DNA from 4 places in the Candidatus Brocadia sinica JPN1 genome. Region 1 is predicted to be linked to each of the others. Evidence: riboswitches for the same ligand, from Rfam matches in the RefSeq annotation. Region 1 holds a riboswitch; each other region holds the start of a gene.

The links. A riboswitch is a leader RNA that binds a small molecule or an ion and turns the genes downstream of it on or off. The one in region 1 is predicted to bind cyclic di-GMP.
Region 2: it holds a riboswitch for cyclic di-GMP, as region 1 does, so the genes downstream of both, BROSI_RS16010 (c-type cytochrome) here and BROSI_RS00055 (LamG-like jellyroll fold domain-containing protein) in region 1, are expected to answer to the same signal.
Region 3: it holds a riboswitch for cyclic di-GMP, as region 1 does, so the genes downstream of both, BROSI_RS02165 (hypothetical protein) here and BROSI_RS00055 (LamG-like jellyroll fold domain-containing protein) in region 1, are expected to answer to the same signal.
Region 4: it holds a riboswitch for cyclic di-GMP, as region 1 does, so the genes downstream of both, BROSI_RS19255 (RCC1 domain-containing protein) here and BROSI_RS00055 (LamG-like jellyroll fold domain-containing protein) in region 1, are expected to answer to the same signal.

The regions. Positions count from the first base shown of each region.
Region 1 covers NZ_BAFN01000001.1:17,018-22,769, reverse strand. Annotated here, with positions in the region: gene BROSI_RS00060 (hypothetical protein) at 1-2,104, shown strand, start outside; cyclic di-GMP riboswitch class I at 2,270-2,367, shown strand; gene BROSI_RS00055 (LamG-like jellyroll fold domain-containing protein) at 2,433-5,537, shown strand; gene BROSI_RS00050 (FG-GAP-like repeat-containing protein) at 5,680-5,752, shown strand, end outside.
Region 2 covers NZ_BAFN01000001.1:3,500,092-3,505,843, reverse strand. Annotated here, with positions in the region: gene BROSI_RS16025 (zinc-dependent alcohol dehydrogenase family protein) at 47-1,096, opposite strand; gene BROSI_RS16020 (FAD-binding oxidoreductase) at 1,478-3,022, opposite strand; gene BROSI_RS16015 (hypothetical protein) at 3,055-3,747, opposite strand; gene BROSI_RS16010 (c-type cytochrome) at 3,943-4,275, opposite strand; cyclic di-GMP riboswitch class I at 4,443-4,548, opposite strand; gene BROSI_RS16005 (glycogen/starch/alpha-glucan phosphorylase) at 4,751-5,752, shown strand, end outside.
Region 3 covers NZ_BAFN01000001.1:481,572-487,323, forward strand. Annotated here, with positions in the region: gene BROSI_RS19625 (hypothetical protein) at 1-383, shown strand, start outside; gene BROSI_RS02150 (multiheme c-type cytochrome) at 305-1,348, shown strand; gene BROSI_RS02155 (hypothetical protein) at 1,500-2,291, shown strand; gene BROSI_RS02160 (alpha/beta hydrolase) at 2,426-3,112, shown strand; cyclic di-GMP riboswitch class I at 3,509-3,604, shown strand; gene BROSI_RS02165 (hypothetical protein) at 3,786-4,355, shown strand; gene BROSI_RS02170 (PEP-CTERM sorting domain-containing protein) at 4,398-4,628, shown strand; gene BROSI_RS02175 (exosortase/archaeosortase family protein) at 4,793-5,614, shown strand; gene BROSI_RS02180 (exosortase C-terminal domain/associated protein EpsI) at 5,611-5,752, shown strand, end outside.
Region 4 covers NZ_BAFN01000001.1:3,333,223-3,338,974, reverse strand. Annotated here, with positions in the region: gene BROSI_RS15275 (hypothetical protein) at 1-276, shown strand, start outside; gene BROSI_RS19255 (RCC1 domain-containing protein) at 375-3,011, opposite strand; cyclic di-GMP riboswitch class I at 3,174-3,301, opposite strand; gene rpiB (ribose 5-phosphate isomerase B) at 3,696-4,175, shown strand; gene zwf (glucose-6-phosphate dehydrogenase) at 4,223-5,752, shown strand, end outside.

The DNA.
Region 1 (5,752 bases):
CGATGGCTGGAAGAATTTCTACGGCATTGCCTGGACAGGAACATCGTCAGAGCATGCAAAATATGCAAAACAAATGGGATATGATTCTATAGCAATACAGACCAATACTACCTATAAAGGTAAGCAAGACTACGCTAATCTTAAATTCTATTTTATTGATCTCAAGAACTGGGCTTTTGACTTATTTGGATATGAAAGGTTTATAGATACTACGAAAACTTATTCACAAGCAGAAAAAGATTTTTACAAACAACACATGGTGTGGAAAAGTTATGACACGTTCCCCTATAATTTGGCGTCAGGTTGGTTCCAAGGCACCTCCACCAAATTTTCCGCCATGTGGGATTTTCAACAACAGGCAGTTATTGATATGGTTGTCGAGAAAATCATGACGATGTTTCATGACTATGAAGACGCAAGTTTGCCATTTACCTTTGCAGGATATATGGAAGATGAGCCAAGTCTCAATGGCATTTTTTATCGTTGGGTGAAAAACAGGAATAGTGTAACTTCTTTATCCTATTGGACAGGGATAGAATCCGGATTGAAACATGATGCCATTGTACATAAGTATGCAACATATCAAGAAGGAAAAGCTGCATTTTTCAAGAAATTGCGGGAGAGAATGCTGCAAGATTTTCCAGATGCTAAATGGATTGGAGAACCTTATAGTATGTACTGGGGGTGGGTAAATGTGATAAAAGATTGTGCCGATAAAGATGTTTTGACTCCCGATATGTTAGTGCAAGAAGGTTCGAACACTGAATTTGTCGATGATGATAGGATCTTTAATTCAGGGGTAACCATTACAAAAGATATGGTAGGTGTTACTCAACCGAATAATGTTAATGAGTATGAAAATCGTCTTTATGCAGCCAAGGCAGGCATTAATGGGGCATGGTATAATTGGTTTGGGAGATTCGGAGGCACGGGAAATATGCCGAATTTCAAGAGTATCACAGAGGTTTATCCAAGACTTAAACTCATACGGTGCTTGCCGAATTGGGACAATTTAAATAATGTTCCTCTCACCGATCGTTCATGGGATGGCAGTGTGTATCGGAGCACAAAGAGTTATGCCAGCAGCGATGTCATGTATTCACGTCAGCCGAAGACAGGAAAACTCTTTGCGGTGTTTAACACAACGAATGGGGTGGTAAAACTCAATGCGGGTGAGGCGGTCACTGGAGTACAACGTGCCGATAGCTACTTTATTGAGTCCGGTGATGGGAGCGCAGATGTCGATATCCTTGGCGATGAAATAAGGTTAAAGAGTGGGGTTGGCATTGATGTCGATGCAACCAACGGTCAGGTGAAGGGGAGGGGGTACATTTTTACATTATCAACATCAACCGGTATAGCCCCTAATGTGACGACGGGGTCGGCGACCGATGTGACGTCAAATTCTGTCACGTTGGGAGGCACAGTAAATGCCAATGGCTTATCAACTACAGCATGGTTTGAGTATGGCACAACAAGCGGGACATATGGCAGCAAGTCATCGGCGCAGGGTGTCAGCGGTTCAAGCAATACAGCGATAAACATGGGTGTAAACGGATTGTCGGCGGCAAAGACGTATTACTACAGATTGGTGGCAAAAAATAGCGCCGGAATCAAATACGGAGGCGAAAGGTCCTTTACTACCAACCCCACAACAACCAATCTTGCCCCCAATCCTGGCTTTGAAACAGACCCCATGGTAAACTACTTTACCGATGGCAATGGAGCATTCACCTGGACTGCTGATGCTGCATATACCGGAAGTCGATCCCTCAAAATAGTTTCTAGCCAATCAACTGGAACATTTGCGCGCTGGATGAGCAAAACGACAGAGATTGGGGCCTTCGCCGGCGCTTATTATACAGCTTCTGTCTGGATGAAGGCGGGCAGTATAAATCAATATGGAAAACTCGTCATAAACTTCTGGGATTCCTCCTTAAAGTATTTGGGAGGCTATAAATCATCCGGCCTGGTAAGCGGTACGTCGGGTTGGACGAAAATTACCGTTCAGGGTACGGCGCTATCCAATGCGGCATATTTGCGGGTAGAATTCAGGCTCTATGGGCCTGGAACCCTATGGATTGATGATGTAACGATAAAATAAAAACTATTTTAGAGGAAAAGGTTCTTCGTTATAAATAAACCGGCATTGTAAAAATTTATTATATTATTTCTTGACATAAAATAATATTTATGCTAAAAAGGAGAAAATATGATCTGTGTGATTTTAAAATAACGACCTTTTTAAAACAAAAAATAAAGAAAAACAGAACGATAAGGGCAAACCCTGAGTAATCAGGGGACGCAAAGTAAAGGGTCTTTAAACATACAGGGAAGTAGTTTAAACAAGATAGCCTTACTGCCGAAGATGTTTTTATGAATATCTTTGCAGTAAGGCTTTTTTATTTGAATGTTAATTGGGGAGTAAGAAAATGGCTATTCGACATAAATTAATATTAGGGGCGATTTCTTTCACCGGCATATTAGGATTTTTATTCATTCTGTCTTTTCCCTCTTTTGCGCAAGAATGGGGAAGTATTAGCATTGGGACAGATACAGATGGAGCATTGGAAGTATCTCTAGAGAATAGTAAGATAAGACTGAAATATGGACGTTTTTTCGGCGGACACCATTATGAACATGCGATCAAGGATCTGGTAATCAAGAGTGTCAATGAGGATCAGGCAGGGCTTTACCTTGATGCATGCGCTAATCGTGGAACACTTACAACAGCGGTTGTTGTGCAGGATGATGCAAATGTCAAGACCGTTCGACTCGAGTGGGATAATGGAGCCAAGGTGTCAGAGGTATCAATCTATCCAGACAGTCATTATATAAAAACGAAATACCTAAAGTATGGCACAAATATTGTGGACCAGGGATCTCCTGGAGGCGGTGGTAGTAGTAGTGGGGTGTACGAAATATATGGCGCGAGTGAGTGGAAAAGAGGTTACGTAATTTATCCCAATATTTATTTTGATCGGTATCCGGGTGATGTGGGTTACCAAAATATTACCGAAATAGATCAACCAGGGCCTCTGGATTATCACGGATGGTTTATCATGGGTGTATACAACGAGGCAAATGGGAGAGGATTTGGTAGGGTAGCGCCTGTATCGCAGATAGATATTATAAAGCTTTTGTGGAACAAAGGCTTTGAACTTTTCCCTACTTTTAACAGGACACATTCACCCTACACTGCATATTTATTTGTCGTGACGGGTGGAGGCGCCAATGAAATACTCTCAAGGGGGAAAAATCTTGCTGATGGTTTGGGAGATAATGCATCGCCCACTGTGGCTATTACCAACCCGACTGAGGGGACGACATTTACAACACCAACGGACATAATGATAACGGCAACGGCCTCGGATATTGATGGTGTCGTGAGCAAGGTTGAGTATTACGCGGGGAGCACAAAACTTGGTGAAACAACTTCCGAACCTCACATTCTCACATGGAACAATGTAACCGCTGGCAGTTATGTACTCTCAGCAAAAGCAACAGATAACGATGGAGCAACGACGACTTCTAGCGCAGTGAATATTACCGTTTTTAAAGCCGGTATGGTAGGGTACTATAAATTTGATGAGGGGAACGGGACGATTGCTATTGATTCTTCAATCTACGGAAATAATGGTACCATCAATGGCGCCACATGGACAACGGGTAAAAGCGAGGGGGCGTTGAGTTTCGATGGGATTGATGATTTCGCGTCGGTTCCTCTGATGAATCATGACGAGGTTTCCATTGCTGCGTGGTTCTATAAAAATGCAAATGATACAACAAATATTGATGCCATATTCGGTGGATATAGGTGGAATTCAGATGTACAACTTCAGGAAGGCTTTGATTTACGATTTAACAAAACTGCTCCTGATATACTTCAATTCAACCTTGTGACACAGGATGGAAATGGGAATAGGACACAGAAAACCGCCGTAAAGGATTTAGTCAATTCAGTTGGTGGTTGGTATCATGTAGTTGGCACTTACAACAAGGCTACAGGGGAGCAGAAGCTCTATGTAAATGGACTGCTGGTTAATACCAAATTCCATGCGGTAGGAAATACGGTCGTGCCATTGACATATTATTCTGACATGAAAATAGGAAATTCCGGCAATAACGGTTACTTTAATGGCGAGATTGACGACGTCCGCCTTTACAATCAAGCCTTGGCCAACCAGGAAGTACAAGATTTGTATAACACCTTTAGCACGGGTTTGCATGCCCGCTATACATTCGATGAAGGAAGTGGGGTGACTGCAACCGATACATCAGGTAACGGCAACGATGGCGCTATCAATGGGGCCACATGGACAACCGGCAAGAATGGTGGGGCGTTGAGTTTTGATGGGATTGATGATTTCGTGTCGGTTCCTCTGATGAATCATGACGAGGTTTCCATTGCTGCATGGTTCTATAAAAATGCAAAGGATACAACGAATATTGATTCAATATTCGGTGGCTACAAATGGAATTCAGATGTGCAACAGCAGGAGGGTTTTGATCTGCGATTTTATAAAACCACACCCGATAGGCTTGAATTTGTCCTTGTGACACAGGATGGAAGTGGGAATAGGACGCAGAAGGCTGCTGTGAAGGATTTGGTCAATTCGGTGGGTAGCTGGTATCATGTAGTTGGCACTTACAACAAGGCTACAGGGGAGCAGAAGCTCTATGTAAATGGCCAGTTGGTTAATACACGAAACCATCCCGCAGGAAATACGGTTGTGCCATTGACATTATATTCTGACATGAAAATAGGGCAATCAATGATTAGTAACGGTTACTTTAATGGCAAGATTGACGACTTCCGCCTTTACAATCAAGCCATGACCGACCAGGAAGTACAAGATTTGTATAATGCCTTTAGCACGGGTTTGCAGGCCAGCTATCCGTTCGACGAAGGGAGTGGGACGGTTGCTACTGATGCGTCTGGCAACGGCAACGATGGCGCCATCAGTGGGGCCACATGGACAGAGGGGAAGAGTGGAAATGGGTTAAGCTTTAATGGCGCCAGCAATTATGTATCAATTCCCCGCATGAATAATGAAGAGCTTTCTATTGCCGCATGGTTCTATAAGTATGCAAATGATACAATGAGCGCTGATGCTATATTGAGTGGGCATAGATGGGATTCAGATGTGCAACTTCGGGAGGGTTTTGATGTGCGCTTTTATAAAACCTCGCCTGACAGGCTTGAATTTGTTCTTATAACACAGGATGGAAGTGGGAATAGGACGCAGAAAGTTGCAGTAAAGGATTTGGTCAATTCGGTGGGTAGCTGGTATCATGTAGCAGGTACTTACAACAAGGCTACAGGGGAGCAGAAGCTCTATGTAAATGGCCAGTTGGTTAATACACGAATCCATCCCGCGGGGAATACGGTTGTGCCATTGACATGGTATTCCGATATGAGAATAGGGCACTCAATGAATGGTAATGGTTACTTTAATGGCAAGATTGATGGCGTCAAAATCTATAATCGTGCCTTGACCGACCAGGAAGTGCAGGATTTGTATAATGCCTTGTGAGGCATTTGGTTTGCAAATGCGACCAAAATGAATCGTCCTTTAGCCCCTCCTTGCTAAGGAAGGGGCTAAAGGATGGTAAAAAAGTGTTTCCCATTGAAATTATTTTGAGAGGAGAATTTGTCTCTATAAGGAGAAAATGGCAATGAAAAAATTCACTTTATTGGCTGTTACATTAATGCTGTCGTTGATTTTTAATTTTATTGTGGAATCGAAGG
Region 2 (5,752 bases), 3.5 Mb from region 1:
TCAGTTGATGGTTAAGAGCCAGCAATAGTAAAATGAGTTTTAAGGCTCATCGTGTTCCTCCTGAGTCTAAAACCACTTTCAACGCCTTCTCCTTCGCAGCGTTTCCAAACGTGTCGTAGGCCTTCATGATCTCCTCGATGCGGAACCGGTGCGTGATCAAGTCCTTGGCTTTCAGCCGTCCGGCTTGAACAAGCTTCAAAAGCATCGGCGTGGTCACGGTGTCAACCAAACGTGTCGTCAACGTAATGTTATGGTCCCAAAGCTTCTCCAGCTTCAGGTTCACGCTCTTTCCGTGTACGCCGACGTTGGCGATATGTCCACCCGGCGCCACGATCTCCTGGCAGAGGTCGAAGGTGACCGGGATTCCTACCGCCTCGATCGCCACATTCACGCCCCTGTTGAGTGTGAGCTCCATCACCCTCCGGGTCGCTTTTCCATCGCTGCTGTTGATCGTCTTTGTTGCCCCGAGTCTTTTGGCGACCTCCAGGCGGTTGTCATCCACATCAATCATGATGATTTCGGATGGCGAGTAAAGCTGGGACGTCAGGAGCACTGCCAGTCCTACGGGGCCGGCTCCCACAACGGCAACTGTGTCACCCGGACTCACCTGGCCATTGATCACGCCGCACTCAAATCCGGTGGGAAGGATGTCGCTCAGCATGAGCAGGGCCTCGTCATCTGCACCGGGCGGGACGGGATACAGACTGGTGTCGGCAAAGGGGATTCTCACATACTCTGCCTGGGTTCCATCAATCGTATTCCCCAGGATCCATCCCCCGTTATGGCAATGAGAATACATTCCCTTTCGGCAGTACTCACACTTCCCGCACGATGTTATGCAGGAGATCAAGACCTTGTCGCCTGCCTGGAAATTCATTACACCATTTCCCACTTCATCCACAACCCCAATCCCCTCATGCCCTAATATCCTTCCATCCGTGACGGTTGGTACGTCACCCTTCAGGATATGCAGATCCGTCCCGCAAATCGTGGTTTTCTGGATTCTGACGATCGCATCAGAAGAAGCCGTGATTGCAGGTTTAGGTTTTTCCTCCCAGCTCCGTTTGCCCGGACCGTGATAGACTATTGCCTTCATGGTTGCACCTCCTTTCAATTTCTTAAAAAAAGGCCGATTTAGACTCAACTCCAATCAAGATCATTTTGCAAGAAGGAATCAATCCATTCTTTCTGCATGGTTTTTTTCTCTCACACCGCACATTCGACTGCCCTGAATCTTTTGCGGTCATGTAGGGTAGGCACCATCTACCAAAAACTGAGTGATCGGGAGGGTTCTTGCACGAAGATTGGATGGTCTTGGCGAAATTTATTTAGGCAGGCAATGCTTGCCCTACCTGACTGAGTGTGTTGAGTTTCGAGCATCAAACAAACCTCCAGACTCAAACAGCAAGATTAAAAACCTGTCCTCATGACCCTCTGCGGCGGTCATCGCAACCACCAATTAGAGTGAATTGCCAGGCTATCGGATGCCAGACTTCCCCGGCGCAATAATCCCATTGGGATCCAGAGCCTTTTTGAGCGTCTGGTGGACCTGTCGTTGCACCGGACCATAGGTGTGCGCCACCGTGTCCATGAAGGCGGTGTTGACCCGATACACCGCATACCCCTCTGCGGCGAACGTACGTAACAGCTCGTTAAAACAGTCGTGTCCGGCTTTCATCTGATCAGGATCAGTCCGGTCATACAACACATCGATGACGTGATGCATATCGCGCATACCGACAATGAATTCCCCGGAGTAATCCAGTCCGTACTTGCCCAGAATACGCTTGGCCATCGCCATCTGCTTCAATGACTCACTGCCGCGGGCCTGGGAAACCGGCGCAAACCACATTGATCCGCCCCCTCCCCGCCAGTTGTAGAGTCTGAATTCCGTGAGGTTCATGTCGCCGCGCATTAGGGCAGCACGGTACTCGAAGGCCGGGTCTCCGTTCGCCTCTTTTTCCGTCAGGATCTTCGCCTTTCCGGATTTCCCGAAGGACTCCGTCACGATTTTCCAGTTCACCTCGATTTGTTCCAACGTGCCGTAGAGGGCCGCATAGACGTTCCACGCTCCAAGCTTGTGATCCTTCATAATACGCTGCACCGCCTCATCGGTGATCGCTCCCGGTCCGGTCACATAATCACTCCGTTTGGCCTTCACCGGCGCATCATACAGCGCATGGGCGATAACGACGGCGTTGGGGATCACGTTTCCGATTCGTAGCGGACGGATCGTCTCCACGATCTCCACGATGTCATCCTCACGCTCATATTGAATGGCAAAAGGTTTATAAACGGGGGGCGCCGGCATGAGCCAGAAGCCTAATTTGGTAACAATGCCGTAGTTGGACTGGGTAAAGATCCCGTCCAGATAAGGTCCGTAGCCCCACTTGAAGACCTGCCACGTACTGGACTTCGGTATCGATCCCATGCCGGTTCGTAACACCTCGCCGTTCGGCAGGACCACCTCCATGCCGCAGGCGAAGAGGAAATGTTCTCCATACGGGGTGTACCCGACGCCACGATCCAGCGTATTGCCGATCGGCCCGGCAATCGCAGACGAAGCCGGCACGGACAACCATAAGGGGTAGTTGTGCTCATGGATGTAGTCGTAGAGCTGCTTGTACGTGACTCCGGGCTCGACGAGAGCGAAGCACAGGTCCGGATCGACTTCAAGGATGCGATTCATCCGTTTGAGATCGAGCACAACCTGACCGCGCTCAGCCGGAGCCGCAGAGCCATAACCCAGATTTTTCCCGGTCGAGATGGGCCAAATCGGCACCTTGTACTTATTGCAAATGGCGAGAATTTCCTGAATCTGTTCCACCGACTGTGCAATGATCGCTGCGGAGGGTGTGTGGTTCGACTCCGGTACCGACATCATAATCTTAGTATATGGCGCAATTTGTTCGGCGTTTGTGAGTACGGAGGCCTCACCGAGCACACGGCGGAAATCCTTCACAGCAGCATCAAAGACCTCTTCGGATATCCCTTTCGGCAGAGTGATGTATTTACTTGCCATGATTTCCTCCTTGATAGATAGTAAGTGATGAGTTACACGTCCATGACGAAGGTCACGAATGTCTCCGCCGGAGACATTCGCCCTACCGCTGAACCGCGATGCAAGAATACTTGAGATCCACTGGTTAACTGACTTGGCTGCACTCCGATTCCCGCTTGCATCACCGTTTGGCCTAACAATTCATACCAGTTCGCGCTCGGAGCGATCCGTTGCGGATGGTAGACAACGGATGTTGCACAGTGGGTGACCCTTGCTAGGCTGAGACCAAACACGCCACAAGCCTCACTCAGGGACAGACCCGATAGATGCAGCCGGACTGGGCGATCACCTGTTACGCGGTAGGAAGTAAAGCCGGGCAGAGTGCTGTTTCCTGCTACGTTTGTAGCAGACCTGTTGTCGAGTACTGTCTCTGATACCAGGAAGTTCTGGTCAATCAATGAAAGCTGTGATGCTACAGCTGCTGCGATACTCTGACCGGATAACGCCGAGAGCATCGTATGACGATGAGTAAATGCCATATTCCCACCATACCCATGTCGCCCCAGGCACACCAAACACACATCAGCTGCGCGCACCAACTCATGGAAGATGGTATACATGCCGTCATCCATAATTCCAATTATACGCGTCTGCCTTCGTGGGTAAAACAGGGCTGAGATGAGATCAGAGTCAGGACCAAAGCGCCCGTCGAGCTTATAGACCGGTACGGTTTTTTTCCCTGCCATACGTGCTACTGCCTGGGCCCCCGTGGCGAACGCGGCATCACGCCGACTCCCCCCAATAACCAGAAGGACAGGACCTCGCGGTTTCTCAGTCGACTCGCCCGTCGTCCTCAGTGGCACACCTGCCGCCAGAAAGGCACCCCCGACTAATATCGTCTTCAGCAGACTTCGACGATCGATTTCCATACAACACCTCCTTTACTTGATTTCCGGTTCTTTTTTCGACAGATACTCGATAAGCTTTTCCATTGACGCATCGTCAATTTCAGTCGACCGGAAGGCCGGCATGGCCCTTTTTCCGTGTCGCACCGCATACCGAATTTTTGCAGGATCAACGCCCGCCCCTCGAAGCATCTGTTCATGGCAATAGACACAAACACCGGCGTACACTTCAGCCCCATCTTTCCACACGATCCCACGATCGGAACCCTCTTGAGGCATCGCCGATGCGATACCTGCCCATATCCCGACTCCAACCAGTGCGCCGAGAATGATCGCTGACGCCATGCTTTTTGGTTTCAACTGGCTCATATCGCCCCCCCTCTCTCTAGATTTGGACTCCATTAGCTGTTCCGACAAAGTCCCCAAAAGCCTGATTTCAGGTACACAAACCTGTCTGAACTAAAGCTAATAAAATTTGCAAATAATTTGCCTAAAAACAAAAAAGCCTTACTGCAAAAATGTTTTCTTAAAACATCTTCGGCAGTAAGGCTATCTTTATATTTTCCTGCGAGGGCAGGAAAATATTTTAAAGACCCTTCACTTTGCGTCCCCCTGATTGCTCAGGGTTTGCCTTTATCGCGATGTATTTTTATTGATAATGTTAGTTAGTGGGTTAGTGGGTTAGTGGGTTAGTGGGTTAGTGGGTTAAATACAATATAATTACATCCATGTCAAGAAAAAACTGAAACTGGAGATAAAAAACTTGATGTGCACTCATTAATATGCTAAATTCGGATAGCAAGCAGCCTTCATGTGAATTTATCACGGATAAAAGGGGATAAGCATGGTCAAACAATCACAAAAAAGACAGATTTCATCACCTATTGACACAGGTGAGAATACCCGGACTGGGACAAGCACTGCCTCATTAAAACAGGCAATCCTCGACAACCTCTATTATATCCAGGGGTGTACACCGGAACTTGCCATGCCGAACGACTGGTACATGGCCGTAGCCCGTACGGTACGGGACAGGATGCTGGACCATTTTATCCATGCACTCAAGAGGTTGCAGAGTCCGAAGGTGAAAATTGTCAGCTACCTCTCGGCAGAGTTCCTGATGGGGCCGCACTTAGGCAATAATCTCCTGAACCTGGGGATCACCGACCAGACGCGGGAGGCGGTCAAAGAACTTGGTCTGGAACTGGATGAGCTGCTCGTGCAGGAGGAAGAGCCGGGGCTTGGTAACGGTGGCCTCGGGAGGCTTGCTGCCTGCTATATGGATTCCCTTGCAACCATGAACGTGCCGGCGATCGGATACGGTATCCGGTATGAGTTCGGCATCTTTGACCAGGAGATCCGCGATGGATGGCAGATTGAAAAGACTGACAAGTGGCTTCGCCTGGGTAACCCGTGGGAGATATGCAGACCGGAAACATCCTATGAAGTGAATTTCGGCGGGCATACGGTGCAGTATCTTGATGACAACGGATGTTTCAGAGTCCGCTGGATCCCACACCGTGTGGTCAAGGGAATTGCCTATGACACCCCTGTCCCGTCCTACCGGAACGATATGGTGGACCTGCTCAGGCTATGGAAATCAGAGGCAATCGAATCCTTTGACTTCCAGGCATTTAATGTCGGCGACTATTACAAGGCCGTGGACGAGAAGGTCATTTCCGAGACGGTGAGCAAGGTCCTCTACCCGAATGACGAACCCGAAATTGGAAAGACACTCCGTCTTGCTCAACAGTATTTCTTAGTCACCTGCTCGCTTCAGGATATGATCAGCATTCATCTCATGCGGGGAAAGGGCATTGAGACATTCCACGAGAGCTTTGCCGTG
Region 3 (5,752 bases), 460 kb from region 1:
TATTCAGGCACATTATAGTTTTGTGTTTTCTTGTTATTATCGAATTGGTTGCTGTCATCTTTTTTCCATTGCCCAAATTAGTAAAGAAACCCGACCACATACCCTGGCCGTTACTGCCGGTTTATAATCTAAAACAACTCATCCAAAACGAGACTCTTTTTATTTCTATCCTTGTTTTATGTGCTTTACTATTTGTTTTCTGGCCATTCCTTATACGTGAAAGAAGATATACCGTATCATCTTTCAATAACACGGAAGGTACAAATAGCGGTTATGCCCGGTATGTCAAAGAGCGTTGCAATCTATGGCAAAGGCCCATCCCATTTATGATCGTCATTACTGCGATTATTTTCGTGGTTACGTTATGTTTTATAAACCCATAAAACTGCTCCGGATATTTCTCCCCATTTTCACTTTAATTTTTTGTTTTCTTCCGGTTAGTTGTGTCATCTATCCTGAGTTGGTGGAAAAAGGGACAAAATCTCCTAGAGCCGAACGGTGCGGAGATTGCCATAGAGATATTTATGCCGAGTGGAAGGACTCACCCCATGCCAGCAGTTTCATCAATAGTGCATTTAGGGAAGAGACCAATGAATATCAGTTTACCTTTTGCATAGGATGCCATGCCCCCGAAACCATTTTTACGAATGAAAAGATTGCACCACGTAGTGTGAACCGGGAGGAGGGTGTAAATTGCAACACCTGTCACCTGAATGACTGCAAATTAAGTGGTCCTACACCTGCACACGGACCGCACCCCATTGCAGAAAAGAATCCATTTTTCAGGACAAGTGAGCTCTGTGGTAAATGTCATATAAGTACGTTTCTGGCATGGCAGAAATCAGATACAGCAGAGGGGAGGAAAACCTGCCAGGACTGCCATATGCCTGCAATAAAGCGAAAGCTTATTCAGGATGACCCCTGGCAGAAAATCTATCCTAAAAGAGATGGGAAACAGCACCTTTTCTCATCTCTGGCCATGTTTCATGGAAATGAGAATCTGTTAAAATTATCCTTTATACAAGTAACCCGTTCGGAAGGAAAGATTAAAGGTGTATTGGAATTAGAAAATACAGACATTCCTCACAGCGTACCCACCGGGGATTATGGATACAGGGAAGTTATTGTAACGACCGAACTGTTGGATAAAACGGGCCAGATTATAGATTTAAAAAAAGAAAGCCTGTTTATCGAATTGAAAACGGCTTTACCGTACAAGGGGAAAAAATGCATTCCCTTTTGCTTTGGCTGGAATGAGAATTCATCTGTAATTAAAGCTACCGTGATCCGAACATCCTTTCATAAAGACAGAAATATTTTATTGTCAGAAACGATCCATAAACTTTAAATAGTTTGCTGAAGCCGAAAAAGTTAAACAAAAGGATTGCCATCAGGATGCAAACATTGAATCCGGGGTCTGTAAAAATTGCCACGAAAAGGGATTTGAGAGGAATTGGTTATAGTATCCTGAATTTAAAGAATATCGCGAAGTAACTACTATGATTAAAACATATTTACGATTGATTTTTTATACTGGTATTATTTTATTACAACCATTAGTATGGGGAGATGATATTTATGCAATAAAACCAAATACCCCCCCCTTTCTTACCGGTTCCTGCACTGACAGATGTCATGTGAATTACATGGCCTATCACACGGCGTATCAGGGGAAGGTATTCCAACATAAGACGCACTCCCCCAATCAGGGATTGGAGTGCAGTCAGTGCCACAATAATGATGCCGTTCATACAAAAACACACGGTGGTCTTATTATACAGAACAGTGACTGTTGGGTCTGTCATCACAAAAGAGACACCAAAGCAATCTCGAATCCTTTATACGCGCAGGATAAGGAACATGTATCAGATTTCTCGATTAACCGACCCCTTATAAAAAAAAATTCAGAGGAATACAGGGAAGATAAAGGATTTTCAGGTAAAATTGATTGTTTACGTTGCCATGCCGATGTGAATGATTACATAAATGGAGATATTCAAATCATCGGCATAAAGATACCGGATTGGATGTCTCAGGCAGTGTCATGTACAGATTGCCATAAGCCGGAATCAGGCGGATATTCATTCAAATCTGTCCGGGAATATTGTATCGAATGCCATAATCAGGATTATGGGTTATTGTATGATGCATGGAAAGAAGCGCTCGATAGCAAAATCAAGCAATTTTGTAGAAATAATTTAACTATGCAAGACTCTGTAAGACTGATTCAATCGTATGGCATACACAATTTCCGATTATCACAAACACTCTTAAGATCAATAGAACGATAGGGAGAGAGAAATTGGGGTGTGGAGAATGTGGAAGAAAAAATACAAGAATAATTTTTTCATACCCATCATCTTCTTCTCTTCCCTTTTTCTTTATTTTAGGCTCTTTCTGTAAACTGAGTGGTTGCATTTGAATCATGATTGAGGAATGCGTACATTTTCATTCAGATAAACTGAGGTTAGAAGGTATCCTGACATATAACGAAGATATGCAGTCATCCCCGGCAATCCTGTTATGTGCACCGCACCCCAATTTGGGTGGTGACATGGATAACAATGTTATTACGAGCATTGCCCGGGTATCAGTCAGCATGGGATTTGTATCCCTTCGGTTTAACTACCGGGGCGTGGGAAATAGTGAATGTCATATAAAGGGCGTTGCCCAGAGATTCCAATACTGGGATACATCCCTCAATGGCGGTGACTATACTGATGCCGTTGCGGATACCCATGCGGCTCTTCATTTTTTGGTTTCACAAATTGGCGTAACCCAGGAAATTTTTCTGGCAGGATATTCATTCGGCGCCGTCGCAGGCATGAGGGTGGGCGCAGAAAGCAAACACGTGAAGGCATTCGCTTCTCTATCAACGCCTTTTGGTCGGTACACCCTGGATTTTTTACAGGAATGCAAAAAGAGTAAATTATTTATTTACAGCCGGAATGATTTTGCAGCAACAGCGGAGGATACTCTAAGAGGTTTTGAAGGTCTATCATCCCCAAAAATTTTGGAATTAATAGAAGATAGTGATCATTTCTACAGAGGGCAAGAGGACGGCCTTTCACAAAAGGTCTGCGCCTTTTTTAAACTCCAAATCAACAGATGAATTGGCGAATTACCCGCTCAATTCAATTCAATCATTCATGTGTACACATAGTTGAACTATTGGGAGGTTTAACATGAAAGAGCTAATCTATTGCCCATATCGTTCTGATAATTTCCATACAGTTTCTTTCCCAGAAGGGAATCCATGTTGGCACACGGACATAACACAGTCCTAAAATATCCTGAATAAAGTAAAAATAATAATGAAGACACTTCCCGCTCTGATTGTATTTGAGAAACGCCTTGTGGGTATTATTGTGTTTTTCACAAAACTTATGATTGAAATCTTAGAAATATTTTATTTTTTACTTGACGAAGAATGATAGTTATTGTATATATTTAGGCGACTACATTGATGATATACCGCACAGTTGTAAAGTAGTAAACTTAAAATACAGAGCGATAAAGGTAAACCCTGAGTGATCAGGGGGCGCAAAGTAACAGGGTCTTTAAGTTTACAAGGATGTAATGATAAGATAGCCTTACTGCCGAAGGTGTTTTAAAAATATCTTCACAGTAAGGCTTTTTTGTTTATAGAGTTTAACCGTAGTAACGATGATTTAAAAGGGCGGCGTTTATTTGGGAAAGGAGGGAAGAAACCGAAATTAATTTCAAAAGTGGAATGCCATCGTATAAGAAAAAATTTAAAGATATTTTTTGAGGAGAAGGAGATTATGAAAATTGGCAGAATGAAAAAAGGATTATTTGGGTTAACGCTATTATTAATGATTTTTATGGTGGGGCAGATATGCCTTGCTGGTCAGAATGACGGGAAGATAGGAATCGGTCGCATTAAAATCTCAAATGATGATGAGGTGGTGAAAAAAACTTTCCAGGGAGGCAGCAGCAGTGGGAAGAAGGTTATTTTGTACGCTTCCTTCACCAGCGATGCGGAATCATCCATTGATGGCGCAGATTTACCCATTTGTTTGCCTGTTTTAGAAAAGGATTCCGCTTACATGTATGTTGCTTTTCGGGTAACGAAGGCAACAACAGCGGATATAAAATGGATTATCGACGGTCCAGGTTCAATTCATATTACTCACAATGAAGACGGGTTTGTGGATCCTATAGATGGTGGAACCTTAAAACCTGGTTACTGGTACTTTGCGTGGTTTAAGCTGGATCCCTCTGGGTTATCGGTTAATACCGTAAGTAGTTCATACACATTTACTGGAAAGGTAAGCATAGCAGGCAAGGACGATTGGGAAGATGATTCTTGTAAATTTCAGATTGTAAAATAAAGCTTCTACAAAATTACTTTTTAAGTGAGGAGGAATAGAAAAATGGAAAAGTGGACTCTTGGAATATTAACATTATTGATATCGCTTACGATATCGTTAAACAGTGTATTTGCAAAGAGTGGCGGCGGAGGAAGACCTGTGCCTGTGCCAGAACCTGTAAGCTGCCTGCTCTTTCTAGCGGGCGGCGCTACCTTGGTAACTTTACGGCGCTTAAGAAGTAAAAAGAATTCCAAAGTTTTCAATGAACATTCGCAGGACGCCAACGTACAATAGCGACTTTACGATAACACTTGGTGTAACATACAGACCTGACAACACACTCACTCTCATGGAAGAGAGTAAGTGTTGTTAGGAATTGTATAACTCTTTCTTACGATTTTGAATGCTTCGTTAAACCGTCAAATATGCATCCCGTGGCTTTGGATATTTAGATTACGATGATCCACTATTTCATTTGGATACTAACGGCATCACTTTATACCCCTCTTTTTTTTGTGCTTTATCGTCATGGCTGGAAGTCTTCTGATTATACGCACGCCTATTTTATCATACCTGTATTCTTTTGGCTTGTGTGGCGTAAACGCGCACTCCTGAGAGAGTCCATTCAAAAGAGTACACCGGGCAACAACTTCTTTGGCCTTTCTATCCTGCTATTGGGAATTTTTCTGTTTACTTTTGGTTGGCGGCAGGACTATCGGTTTCTTACTGCGCTTTCTTTACTTCCGGTTCTGTATGGATTGGTAAGTTATCTTTACGGATTAAAAGTAACAAAGATCTTATCTTTTCCTATTCTTTATCTGATATTGCTTGCGCCGATTCCCACCGGAATTATTGATAGCGTTACCCTGCCTATGCGTTATGGCCTTTCCGTTGCCACGGAGACGATCTTAAAACTTTTTCATTATCCAATCACAAGGGAAGGGCTTTTATTAACGATTGGCAAGACTGATTTGTTTATGGGACAACCTTGTAGTGGATTTCGTTCTATCGTTACGATGTTTTCTTTGGCTTTAATTTATGCATATATAAATAAGGGCAGCATATCCAAAAAAGGTGTCCTTGTCTCTTCCATTATTCCTCTTGCGCTCGTGGGCAATCTTATCCGGATTATAACCTTATGCCTTATCACCTATTATTTTGGCGAGGAAGCTGGCCAGGGATTTTTTCATAGCATGAGCGGCGTTGTAATATTCGTGTTTATCATTCTGGGATTAATTGGATTGGAATATTTGCTTGAAAGATGCAGGATAACAAGATGAATAAGAAGAAAAAAGGATTGATACCTATCGCATTGTTGTTATGCGCTATTATTTATTGCTTCGGTTTTCCAAAAGCAAAATATGAAAGCCTGAATATCCTTTCCCAATTGAAAATACCGCTTGAGATTAACGGATGGC
Region 4 (5,752 bases), 3.3 Mb from region 1:
AATAAGGTAATTGAATGCTGGAAATATGCATTAAATACTTCCAATCCGGCATTTGGTCCAATTCTGCTAATGATCGATAAGTTTTCACATTGGGAGACAGAAGGTATTGAAGAAATTTTGGAAAGGCTTTTGGAGATTGAAAAGGGAAAAACAGATGATCGGTGGGTAGGAAAGGCAATTTCAAAAAATTTTTTAGAGAATAAAAATCTCTGTGACCTCTGTGGTTTGCAGCTTTCAAGTTACATAGTATTTGGATGCGGCGGTGCTGTGTTATGATATATTCACCTTCCCTGTATTGTTGATAGATTAGCACCCTTTCCCCTTGACAGAGGAAAGGGTGAACTGTTATCTGTGTTATGTGACAGGGAGACGATTTACTCTATAACCTTTACGGTTACTGTTGTCTTTAGATCGGCTGATTCACCTTCGAATTTGATCTTTGCATCACCGATCCTGTCTGTAGCTGTAATCGTGAATCTGGCCTCGCCGTTAGCGTTTGTTACGGCACTGTCAGGTGTAATCGTTATCCGTTTTCTACCAGACTTAATCTTCCACGTTATCGTTTCGCCTGCAAGAGGGATATCGTTCTCACAGAACACCGTTATTGTTTCTTCGGCGCTTTCCTCTGTTTGTAATCTTAGTCTTTTTGAAGACGCCACTAACAGGTCAGCTTCGCATGTTGGTGTTGGGGTTGCTTCTGGTGTTGGCGTGGGTATTTCTGGTATCAAAGCAAAATCAGCCCGTGTGTTTTTACCTGCAACAACGGTTGCAGACTGAGAAGCCAGCCCATAACCCGTTGCAAATACCGTAAGAATGTAGTCACCTGCGGTTATGTCACGAAATGTATAAATACCATTTTTAACCGTTGTGGTTGTGAGTCCTGTATCGGTCGATACCGTTGCGCCAACAATACCTGCCCCTGTCCCGGTGTCTGTCACCTGTCCCGCGAGATTGCCTGTTCCTGGTGTTGGGGTCTGTGCAGGCGTTGGTGTAGGTGTGGGCGTCCCTCCAGATATCAATGCAAAATCAGCCCTGGTGTTCTTGCCTGTTGTTACCGTAGCAGACTGGGATGCAGATGTATAGCCTGTTGCAGACGCAGTAAGTGTGTAATCTCCGGTGGCAATGTTGCGGAATGCGTAGGCGCCGTTTTTGACTGTAGTGGTTGTAAGCCCCGTATCGGTCGATACCGTCGCGCCAACAATGCCTCCTCCTGTTCCCACGTCCGTTACCTGACCGCCAAGGTTACCTGTCCCAGGCGTTGGTGTGGGCGTCCCTCCAGATGTCAATGCGAAATCAGCCCTGGTGTTCTTGCCTGTTGTTACCGTAGCAGACTGGGATGCAGATGTATAGCCTGTTGCAGACGCAGTAAGTGTGTAATCTCCGGCGGCAATGTTGCGGAATGCGTAGGCGCCGTTTTTGACTGTAGTGGTTGTAAGCCCCGTATCGGTCGATACCGTCGCGCCAACAATGCCTCCCCCTGTCCCTACGTCCGTTACCTGCCCTCCGAGATTGCCTGTTCCGGGTGTGGGTGTAGGTGTTGGGAACGCCGTGGAGATTAGGGCAAAGTTAAAAATATTTCTTCCTGTTTTTGGATTTGGCTGCCCTTTCTCTACCGTAATGGATTGTGTACCCGTCTCAAAACCAGTTGCCTGCACTGATAGAGTATGGTTTCCGGCAGATACATCACGGAATTTATACACTCCATCTTGCCCCCGAATCCTGCTCGTAGTGGTTGTATTACTTTGATCATCAAGTGTAACTGTCGCATTATTAATGCCTGCCCCAATTGTTGCATCTTTCACAACACCAGCAATATTACCCGTTTCAATCGACAGGTCAATAAAAACTTGTACAGGGATAGCGCTGTCTTTGGTAGTCCCGTCTCCCAGTTGACCAGAGTTATTTCGTCCCCAAGCCCATACCGTACCTTCAGATTTTAATCCAAGACTATGAAATCCTCCGCCTCCAATAACGGCAACATCACTCAGATTCTTTACCTGAACAGGGACTGTACTATTACTAGTCGCTCCGTTCCCGAGTTGTCCATAAGAGTTATCTCCCCATCCCCAAACCGTACCGTCTGATTTTGCAGCCAGACTGTGAGAACGCCCACGTTCAATGGCAATGACATTACTAAGATTCTTCACTTGTCCAGGTACTGTACTATTACCGGCGGTTCCATTACCCAATTGACCGGAATCATTTTGTCCCCATGCCCAGACCGTACCATCCGACTTTAGGGCAAGGCTGTGAAATCTTCCGCCAGCAAGGGCAGCAACATCGCTAAGATTGCTTACCTGTACGGGGGTAGCGCTATCATTGGTAGTTCCGTTACCCAATTGGCCAAAATCATTCCTTCCCCATCCCCAGACTGTGCCATCCGACTTTAGGGCAAGGCTGTGAAATCCTCCGCCAGCAAGGGCAGCAACATCGCTAAGATTGCTTACCTGTACGGGGGCAGCGCTATCATTGGTAGTTCCGTTACCCAATTGGCCAAAATCATTCCTTCCCCATCCCCAGACTGTGCCATCCGACCTCAGGGCAAGACCGTGAAATCCTCCGCCAGCAAGGGCAGCAGCATCGCTAAGATTGTTTACCTGTACGGGAACAGCGCTATCATTGGTAGTTCCGTTACCCAATTGGCCAAAATCATTCCTTCCCCATCCCCAGACCGTACCATCGAATTTTAGGGCTACACTGTAAGACCAACCACCAGCTATAGCGGTGATACCGTTAAAATTACCTGTCTTTCCCGGGACGGTATTTACCTGTATGGGAATTGTACTGTCGCTGGTGGTACCGTTACCTAATTGGCCAAAATCATTGCGTCCCCATGCCCAGACTGTACCGTCTGGTTTCAATACAAGACTATGATGTCCTCCCCCTGCTAGTTGGGGGACTACAGATGCCAATGAAGTATTGCTAGCGGTCAATACCAGTGAAAAGAAAATCGCTATGCACGAAAGAATGCTAAACTTGACCTGGATAGGGACAAAAGATATGTTTTTCATAACCTTTCTGCCTCCTTTCTGACGTTAAGGGGGTGGTTTTTGTAATAATGATTAGTCGACTTCACGTTTTCCATAAAAGATATGGCTACAGTATGCGAATGCTTTTTCATAAATATCTTTAGAACAATAAAGCCTTACTGCAAAGATACCATATAAAACATCTTCGGCAGTAAGGCTGTCTTATTTTTAGCCGCTTAAACGGTTTAAACCGTTCGACCGTTTAAACCATTTTTTAGCTAAGACCCTTTACTTTGCGTCCCCTGATTGCTCAGGGTTTACCTTTATCGCGATGTATTCTGTGACTCTATTTTTTTAAAAATAATACTATATAGCCTGAATGAAGGCAAAACTAAAAAAGTTTGAGGAATTATAGTTTTGTTAGCCGAAGAGAATATAATTACATCCACCCATTCTTACGGGAGACAACTTCATCGTGAACGCTCAGTCAAACAATTAAAGGGTGCATTCTTATTGCAAAGTTTCATTTTGGCTGAATAATTACATCGGTTCAATATAGCTATTAACTTTCAAGAAATCAATAGAAAATAAGGGGGTAGATGAACATTCCTTTTTTAAGCGCACAATATGCTCATATACTTTTGCAACAGACTTAGCCTTATATTTTCTTGACAGATCGCTGTTTGGTAACTATCTTGATGTTTATTGGTGAAATGGAGGTAGAATATGCGAATTGCTATTGGGTCTGATCATGCTGGATTCGAATTGAAGGAGTACCTGACTGCTTTTCTTCGCCGGCAGGGATATCACGTTGTAGATTTGGGCACATACAACAGGGACCCGGTAGACTATCCCGATTTTGCCGAGGCCGTTGGGTTAGCGATTCACAATGGCCAGGCAGATCGAGGTGTCCTGATTTGCTGCAGCGGTGTCGGCGCTTCAGTGGCAGCGACCAAGATACCTGGCATCCGTGCAGGGCTTTGTCATGATACGTATTCAGCTCACCAGGGTGTGGAACATGACGATATGAATATTCTGGTACTGGGCTCATGTGTTGCTGGGCTTGAGCTGGCAAAAGAACTCGTTCGGGTGTTCGTGGGAGCTGAATTTACCGGAGAAGAGCGCCACCGCCGAAGGCTGGAAAAGATCAAAGCGTTAGAAACTCGTTACAGCCACCTGACAGCACAATGTGAGAAGAGAGAATAGGAAAAAGTTTTTTTAATAATCGCAGGTTTCAATGAAAAGAGGATAGAATGGATCGCACAGATGAAAAGAGTATTGTCAGTGAACCGCTGGGAAAAGCCAGCGACCCTTGCGTCATGGTAATCTTTGGTGCTTCCGGGGACCTGGCAAAACGTAAGCTCATTCCAGCGCTTTACAATCTGGCAAGTGAGCGTTTATTGTCCAGAGAATTTGCTGTCGTTGGATTTTCCCGTAGCGAAATGAGCCACGAAGAGTTCCGGGAGAAGATCAGCAAAGACATAAAAGAGTTCGCTACGGGTTCGGTTGATCCTGATCTGTGGAATTGGTTCATCCAACGGCTCTATTATTTGTCGGGGGATATTCAGGACCCAAACGCCTACCAACGGCTTCAGGGCCTACTGTCGGAACTGGACCAAGAGCATGGCACCGGGGGGAACTATCTTTATTACCTTGCAACAGCCCCTGATTTGTTTTCGCAAATTATTCAACAAATCGGCGCTGCCGGACTTGCACATGAAGAAAATGGCCGCTGGCGTCGCGTTATCATTGAAAAGCCGTTCGGGCGGGATATCGAGTCCGCCCGCGCCCTCAACCATGAAATCAGAAAGGTGCTGAGCGAGAGTCAGACTTATCGCATTGACCACTACCTTGGTAAGGAAACTGTGCAAAATATTATGGTCTTCCGTTTTGCCAACGGCATCTTTGAACCTATTTGGAATCACCGCTACATTGACTACGTGCAAATAACGGTTGCCGAGGATATTGGTGTGGGACAGCGTGGTGATTACTATGACAAAGCGGGAGCGCTGAGAGACATGGTGCCAAATCATATCTTTCAACTGGTTACCCTCACAGCAATGGAACCACCGATCTCTTTTGAAGCAGATGCTGTACGTGACGAGCAGGTAAAGATTTTGCGTGCCATCCAGTCCATGTCCCCTGAAGAAGTTCTCAGGTATACCGTAAGGGGGCAATATGGAGAAGGGACTGTTAAGGGCCAGAGAGTACCCGCTTACCGGGCAGAACCCAGTGTTCCACCCGACTCTTTTATCGAGACCTTTGTAGCGCTGAAGCTGTATATCGATAACTGGCGATGGGCGAACGTGCCATTTTACCTGCGTACCGGCAAACGGCTTCCCTGTCGTGTTACCGAAATCGCCATTCAATTCAAACGCGCCCCCTTTGTGCTATTCCGTAAAACCAGTGTGGAGCATCTGAAACCAAACCTACTGGTGCTCCATATTCAGCCTGATGAAGGCATTTCACTCAACTTTGGCGCTAAAATCCCTGGACCACTTGTGCGCCTGGGAACGGTTGATATGGAGTTTAAGTACGAGGATTATTTTGGAAGGACACCTAGCACCGGACATGAGAGGTTATTGTACGATTGCATGCTGGGAGATGCAACCTTATTTCAGCGCGCCGATATGGTCGAAGCCGCCTGGAGCGTGGTGTCGACAATACAGGATGTATGGAAGGCATTGCCGCATCGAAAGTTTCCCAACTACGCTGCAGGCACCTGGGGTCCACAGGAGGCAGATGATTTGATGGCGAGGGACGGCCGGGAATGGAGGAAATGT